One region of the Embleya sp. NPDC001921 genome, then DNA from elsewhere that is predicted to be linked to it. Evidence: riboswitches for the same ligand, from Rfam matches in the RefSeq annotation. Region 1 holds a riboswitch; each other region holds the start of a gene.
The links. Region 1 has a riboswitch for cyclic di-AMP ahead of ACWCPW_RS14840 (transglycosylase family protein). Riboswitches for the same ligand answer to the same signal wherever they lie in the genome.
Positions count from the first base shown of each region.

Region 1 (2,264 bases):
CACCCGAACGGGGCAGTGCCACGCGGCCGTCGACCTGCCCGGACAAACCGTTCACGTGCGTCACATGGCCCTTGGCGTTGCTCGGCAACCAGGCACCGACATCGGATACGGCGGCATCCGCACCCATCGCACCGACCCCGACGACCACCGAAGCGGCGACCAGTGCCCCGGTCGCGAGCACGGCGATCATCGCCGTGGGGCTCCTGCGCCCTGGACGCACGCTCTCGACGAGACGTCGAGCGCGTCCGCCGGGACCTGTACCCGTATCTGCCTTCGATCCGTCCGCGTCAGGCCCGATTCCGCTCGAAGCGGGCGGCCGTCGCTGGAACATGGTCATTCTCCCCCGTTCCCTGTCGGCTTCCAGGACCGCACGAGTCCACCGTCCTGCGCGCGGCGAGGCCGGGTGCGGGTGATCGGGCTCGAAGCTCCCGATCCCCGCTCCGTGTCCGGTGGCGCGATGAAGGTGGGCACGTACCGAGCCCACCGACAGGCACAACCCCGTCCATGTTCCGAGCCTGGCAGCATACGAAGCATGCCTGCCGGTGTCGGGTACGCGACAGGAGAAACACGCCGAGTCGACGCCGTGCCGGAACCGCCGGGCGCACACGACGGAATCGTGAAATCGACCGGGAACTGACCGAAAAGCAATGGGAATTGCTTAACGGCGTGCTCGCCACAGGGTCCCGGCTTACCGCCTGCGCATCCTCATCGACAGTCAGTGACCTGGCCGCGGCGTCGCTTTTCTCCTATGCGTGCCGGATCTCCCTCGCAGAATTGAGGCCCCGGGGGCTGTACTCCCGGACCGTCAAGCCCATCGCACGGCGAAGCCTTGGTGGGCCGTCACGAAGCCTCGCGTGAATACCGGAAAAGAGATCGCGCAAACGTCGCCGCCGGGCCAGACCTGGAATCCGTCAGGTCCGACGACGGGCCTTCCGGCGAGGGTTCGGCCACACGCATATCGTTCGTCGGCACGCCCAATCCTGCCACCGGCGATCGTACGACTCGACATTCGCAGGCAGGAGCGGGGGAACCAGGCACGGCACCGCGTCGGGCTGATCCGACGTCGGTTGGGGTGAAGTCGCCAGAGCGCGACCGGGCAACTCCGGCCCGAACCCGACAGCTCACCCCGCAGGCGTGGGAGAGGGAGCACCCATGCATTCCGGAACCGGGCGACACCGTCGAGTAGCCTCTGGGCGGCATCGCCGAGTACGTCCCAAATCGTCACGTGGCGGCAGACTCGCCTCGGTGGCCACCGCGGCCTTCGTGGTCCCGTCCTTGTTCGCAAACCACGCGTCGGCCGCCTCCGCCGCCGTCTGGGACAAGGTGGCGGCCTGCGAGAGTTCGGGCGACTGGGCCATCAACACCGGCAACGGCTACTACGGCGGACTTCAGATCGCCCAGAGCACCTGGACCGCCTTCGGCGGCATACGCTACGCCGCACGTGCCGACCTCGCGACCAAGAGCGAACAGATCGCCGTGGCGGAGAAGATCCTGGCGGGCCAGGGGCCGGGCGCCTGGCCACAATGCTCTCGAAAGGCGGGCCTGACCAGATCCGGGACCACACCCGCATCGACGCCCGCAGCGCCATCGGCGCCGACACCGGCGCCGACCGTGCAGGTCCAGCCGCGAACACGGGAACCCGCGCCGGCGACCGAAGCGTCCACCTACCGGGTCAGGTCCGGGGACACGCTGTTCCGAATCGCCGGTGCCTTGAAGGTATCGGGGGGATGGCAAACGCTTTATGACCTGAATCGCTCCACCATTGGGCGTGACCCGGACCTGATCTACCCGGGCACTCTCCTGCGCGTCACCGGCACCTCCGAAACGTCCACGCAATCGGTTTCACCGACGCAACTACCCACGCCGCCCGCATCGACAACGCGAGTGGAATTCGCCGCGACCTCGTCCAAAGCCGCTGCCGCGGTGGACTTCGCGAAGAAGCAGTTGGGCAAGCCATATGAGTGGGGAGCCGACGGCCCCGGATCGTTCGACTGCTCGGGACTTGTGCAAAGGGCCTGGCAGTCCGCCGGTGTTTCGATTCCGCGAGTCACCTACGACCAGTTCGCGCAGGGAAAGAGAGTGCCCGCGCTCGTAGCAAAATTGCTCCCGGGGGATCTGATCTTCTACCGCTCCGCAGGGCACGTCGGCATCTACGTCGGAGGGGGCCGCATCATTCACGCGCCACACCCGGGTTCGGTCGTGAAGTACGAGCGCTTCGACTATATGGCCATCACCGGGGCGACTCGCCCCACGCGATGACGCGC
Region 1 covers NZ_JBSFEO010000010.1:171,128-173,391, forward strand. Annotated here, with positions in the region: gene ACWCPW_RS14835 (hypothetical protein) at 1-190, opposite strand, end outside; cyclic di-AMP (ydaO/yuaA leader) riboswitch at 994-1,150, shown strand; gene ACWCPW_RS14840 (transglycosylase family protein) at 1,246-2,259, shown strand.

Region 2 (2,264 bases), on a different contig from region 1:
CGATCTCGACCGTCTTGCGCGGGTTGGGCGCGTGCACCATCTTGCCGTCGCCGATGTAGATGCCGACGTGGCTGATGCCCGAGTAGAAGAACACCAGGTCGCCGGGCTGCAGGTTGGCGACCGACACGCGCGTGTCGGCGGCGAACTGGTCGTTGGTCACCCGCGGCAGCGAGATGCCCGCGGACTTGTACGCGGCCTGGACCAGACCCGAGCAGTCGTACGCGTTCGGGCCGGTGGCGCCGTACACGTACGGCTTGCCGATCTGCGCCTTGGCGAAGGCCACGGCCTGGGCGGCCTTGCTGCTCGACGCGGTCGAGGAGCCGCCGGCCGGCGCCTGGTTGCCCTTCGAGCCGCCGGTGGCGGGCTTGGCGGCGGGCTTGACCGACACGTCGGCCGAGGGCTTGCTCGCCGGCTTGGGGGTGGTCTTGCCGGGCGTGACGGAGGTCTTGGGCTGGACCTGGATGCTCGGCTTGGCGGGCGCGGCGGCCTTGGGCGCCTCGGGCGCCGAGCCGTCCAGCCGCAGGGCCTGGCCGATCTCGATCAGGTCCGGGCCGGAGAGCAGCACGTCGCGGTTGAGCTCGTACAGGCTCTGCCAGCCGCCGTCGACCTGGTTGGTCTGGGCGAGCCGGAACAGCGTGTCGCCGGCCTGGACCACGTAGCGCGCCTTGTCGGCGGCCGTGGCGGCCTCCGGCGCGGCGGGCGCGTCCTGGACCGGGGCCGCGTCGACCGCGGCGGTGGGGACCGCCGACAGCACGGCGGAGGGGGACTGCTCGGAGGTGGAGGGGGCCTGCGCCTGGGCGGTACCGGCGGTGGCGACCGGGATCACGACACCCATGCCGGCGATGCCCACCGCCGCGACGAAGCGGCGGACGTTGGTGGGTCGAGCTGCGCGATGGCGAGCGTTTGTGGACAGCATGAAATGGGGTCCTCTCCTGTCGCCTACGAGGTGAGCTGTCGGATTCGGACTGGAGCAGCCCGGTCGCGTTATGCGACTTCACCCCTAGCCGTCACCGGAACGATCCCGGCCACGGCGATTCACCTGGTTCCCCCGCTCCCGTCGGATTCTTCGATGTAGACCTCCCGCTGCCGGCGACGGGATTCGGCGTACCGGCGACAGGGTTCACCCGAAAGGTGAATCGGCGAGAAAGGTAGGCAATGCGGATGGGAGATCACAACCGAAACGCCGACTCCGCCCTGCGGGTAAAGGCGGAATAAATGCGACATCTCTCCCGGCTTCGGCTCCGGTGCACCGGTGATGACGAGGGGATATCTCGGAGAGTGGTGTGATCGTGCGGTAACGGAAAATAGTCGAGACTCGTCGCGAAGTGCGGGAAATGAATTGCGGCTCGAAGTCGGCTATATAATTTATGTCCGTTTTATCCATGCGGCCTACATCACATTTCGGGCAACCGGTCGACTGGTCATGCCGGACATGCCGTTGATCCACCGATCTGCGCCCGCGCCGGCGCCCCTGCCCCGCCGCGCCGGTCGGCCCCGGGTGACCGGCGGCGCGGGCGCCATCCGCGGGGACGAGGCATCGCCGGGGGTGGGTCAGCCGGTGAACACCTCCACCAGCGACCAGATCGCCAGCCCGAGCATGCACAGGCCGCCGATCCGCTGCACCGTTTGCAGCGGGAGGCGCTTGGCGATGAACCGCCCGGCGAGCAGGGCCAACGCGGACACCGACATCAGGGCCGCGGCCGAGCCGATCGCGGTGGACCAAGTGCCGTTCGTGGCGGCCAGGTTGGCCGTGGTGATCTGGGTGAGGTCGCCCCATTCGCCGATGAACACGGCCATGAAGGCGGTCGAGAAGACCGGCCGGAAGCCGGTCACGCTCTTGCCCGCGGTGTTCTCGTCGTCCTCGCCGGCACCGCCGCGCAACAACATGAACGCCCCGAAGCCGAACAGGGCGGCGGAGACGAGCTTGACGATCCAGCCCGGGAGCAGTCCGAGCAGGCCGCCCGCGCCGACGGCGAGGGCCACGTGCACGACGAACGCGGTCGAGGTGCCGAACCACACGTAGAGCGGACGCATGCGGGTGCCCATGGCAAGCGACGCGAACATCGTCTTGTCCGGGAGTTCGGCGAGGAAGATCAGCCCGAAGGCGGTCAGGATCGCCAGAAGGTCGAGGTGCATTCCGGGTGGCTTTCTGCGAGAGCCGGGCCCCGGGTCTTCACGAAGCGCCGCACGGCAACCGGAGGACCACTCGGCCCGGCACGACGGGGTGCACCCACGAGAAGACGAGGATGCGTCGATGCCTGGCC
Region 2 covers NZ_JBSFEO010000012.1:46,279-48,542, forward strand. Annotated here, with positions in the region: gene ACWCPW_RS16470 (NlpC/P60 family protein) at 1-916, opposite strand, end outside; cyclic di-AMP (ydaO/yuaA leader) riboswitch at 923-1,079, opposite strand; gene ACWCPW_RS16475 (TMEM165/GDT1 family protein) at 1,552-2,136, opposite strand.
Region 2: it holds a riboswitch for cyclic di-AMP, as region 1 does, so the genes downstream of both, ACWCPW_RS16470 (NlpC/P60 family protein) here and ACWCPW_RS14840 (transglycosylase family protein) in region 1, are expected to answer to the same signal.

Region 3 (2,264 bases), on a different contig from region 1:
CTCGTTCGGATCAGCCGTTCGCCGCTGCCGCACGAGACCATCCTCATCGACCGGCGAGTGATGATTCTCGCCGGCCTGGAGACCCCCACCGGCCGCGAGTACACGGTGACGACCTCGCAGATCCTGGTCGACGGAGTCCACTCGCTGTTCCGGGCGATCTGGGACACGGCCGTCGATCTCGAAACCTACCTGCACAGCGACGTCCCGCACCTCGACGCCGACGGCCGCCGAATCCTCGAAGCCCTCGGCTCGGGCCTCACCGACGCATCGGCGGCAAAACGCCTCGGCGTCTCGCTGCGCACCTACCGGCGGCGCGTGGCCGAACTGATGGCCGAACTCGAGGCCGGCTCCCGCTTCCAGGCCGGACTGCGAGCCGGCGAGCTGGGGCTGTCCCACTGAATCCCGGGTGGCCGCGGCCGTTTGGCGATCGGAGCGGGCCGGCGTAGCGGCGGCGGATGCGTCGAGGGTCCGTGCAGGGTGCACGGAAGGCGCAGGGCCGGGTGGCGGGGCGTCGGGTGCCGATGGGCCGTGGACTTCGCCGTCGTGCCCCTGGTGGTTCGACTGCCGCACTCGCGACACCGCAGCGGCTCACCGCCGGCCTGCATACGTTCAGTGACATACAGACAGTTGGGTCACTCGTCGTTTCCAGCGACCAATTACACCAAAGCGACCCAGGGTCGACTTTAGGGAATTCAAGACTTTTTCCGCTGAAATAAGGAAAAGGAAACGGTCGGTATGGTAAAGGTTTGGCAATGCGGAGATCACTGGTGAGGACCGTGACACTCCTGTGACTAATGTTCTATGAAAGGCGATCGGTTCCACGTCGACCAACCCGTTCGGCACGATCGCCTCCGCCGAATTCGGGGACGCGTTTCGGTGACGGTGGGTGACCATCGTCGTCGCGACGAGGAACCGGAACCGGGGACCCTCGCAGTCCCTGGGGTGAATCGGTGCTCCGGCACCGTAGGGCGCCTTCTTCCGCCCGAACCCGTCAGCCAACCCGGTAGGCGGCCGAGGAAGGAGACCCGCCACCCATGGCGTCACAACATCGTTCCGGGCAGCACCGCAAGCCCAAACCGCGCACCGCCGTGCGTACCGCGGCCACCGTCGTCACGGCCGCCGCGACGATGACCGGCGTGATGACCTTCGCCGGCACCGCGAGCGCGGATCCCGCGCAGTCGTTCCAGCAGACCAAGGAACGCGTCAACCAGTTGCACAGCGACGTGATCAAGGCCACCGACGCCGCCAACGGCGTCGACGAGCAGATCACCAGGCAGCAGGCCGCCACGAACCAGACCCAGACCCGGATCGCCGAGGAACAGGCAGCACTGAACGCCCTGCGCGACCAGATCGGCGTCCTGGCGGCCAACCAGTACCGCAGCGGCGGCCTGCCGCCGTCGCTCTCGCTCGCGCTCAGCGGCGACCCCGAAGGCTTCCTGCAGAAGTCACAGATGATGTCCCAGCTCGACGGCCAACAGGCCGCCAAGCTGAAGCAGATCGCGGCGCAGGCCCGAGCTCTCCAGCAGGACCGCACCGAGGCCTCCTCGCAGCTCGCGGAACTGGAGAAGCTGCGCACCGAGCTGAACAAGAACAAGACCGAGATCCAGACCAAGCTCTCCGAGGCCCAGCGGCTGCTGAACACGCTCACCGAGCAGCAGAAGAAGGAAGTCCTCGACTCGAACGAGCACAAGAACGACGCCGCCGCACGCGGCGAGACCGATCGCAGTTCGCGGGACAAGCCGGACACACCGCCGCCGGCGAGCAACGTCCCCGTCTCCGGCCGGGCCGCAGCCGCGGTCGCGTTCGCGAAGGCCCAGATCGGCAAGCCGTACTCGCCTCGGGCCGTGGGTCCCGGCTCCTACGACTGCTCCGGGCTGACCCAGGCTTCCTGGAAGGCCGCCAACGTCTCGCTCAGCCGCACCACGTGGACCCAGGTCAACGACGGCCCGCGGATCTCCAAGGACGCACTGCAGCCGGGTGACCTGGTGTTCTACTACTCGGACAACTCGCACGTGGGCATCTACATCGGCGGCGGCCAGATCGTGCACGCCCCGCGCCCGGGCAAGAACGTGACCATAGCGCCGGTCTTCTCGATGGAGTTCTACGCGGCCGTTCGACCCGGTTAGACCCATCGGCCGCGCGCCGAGCCCTCCACGACGTCCTCCCCCGGACGCACTCCGACAGGCCCACCCGGCGAGCGTCGGCCGAACGCGCACGCGCGTCAGGACAGCCGCGAGGTCCGTATCGACCCGCGGCTGTCCGGC
Region 3 covers NZ_JBSFEO010000006.1:155,892-158,155, forward strand. Annotated here, with positions in the region: gene ACWCPW_RS09310 (DNA-binding response regulator) at 1-399, shown strand, start outside; cyclic di-AMP (ydaO/yuaA leader) riboswitch at 888-1,025, shown strand; gene ACWCPW_RS09315 (NlpC/P60 family protein) at 1,035-2,126, shown strand.
Region 3: it holds a riboswitch for cyclic di-AMP, as region 1 does, so the genes downstream of both, ACWCPW_RS09315 (NlpC/P60 family protein) here and ACWCPW_RS14840 (transglycosylase family protein) in region 1, are expected to answer to the same signal.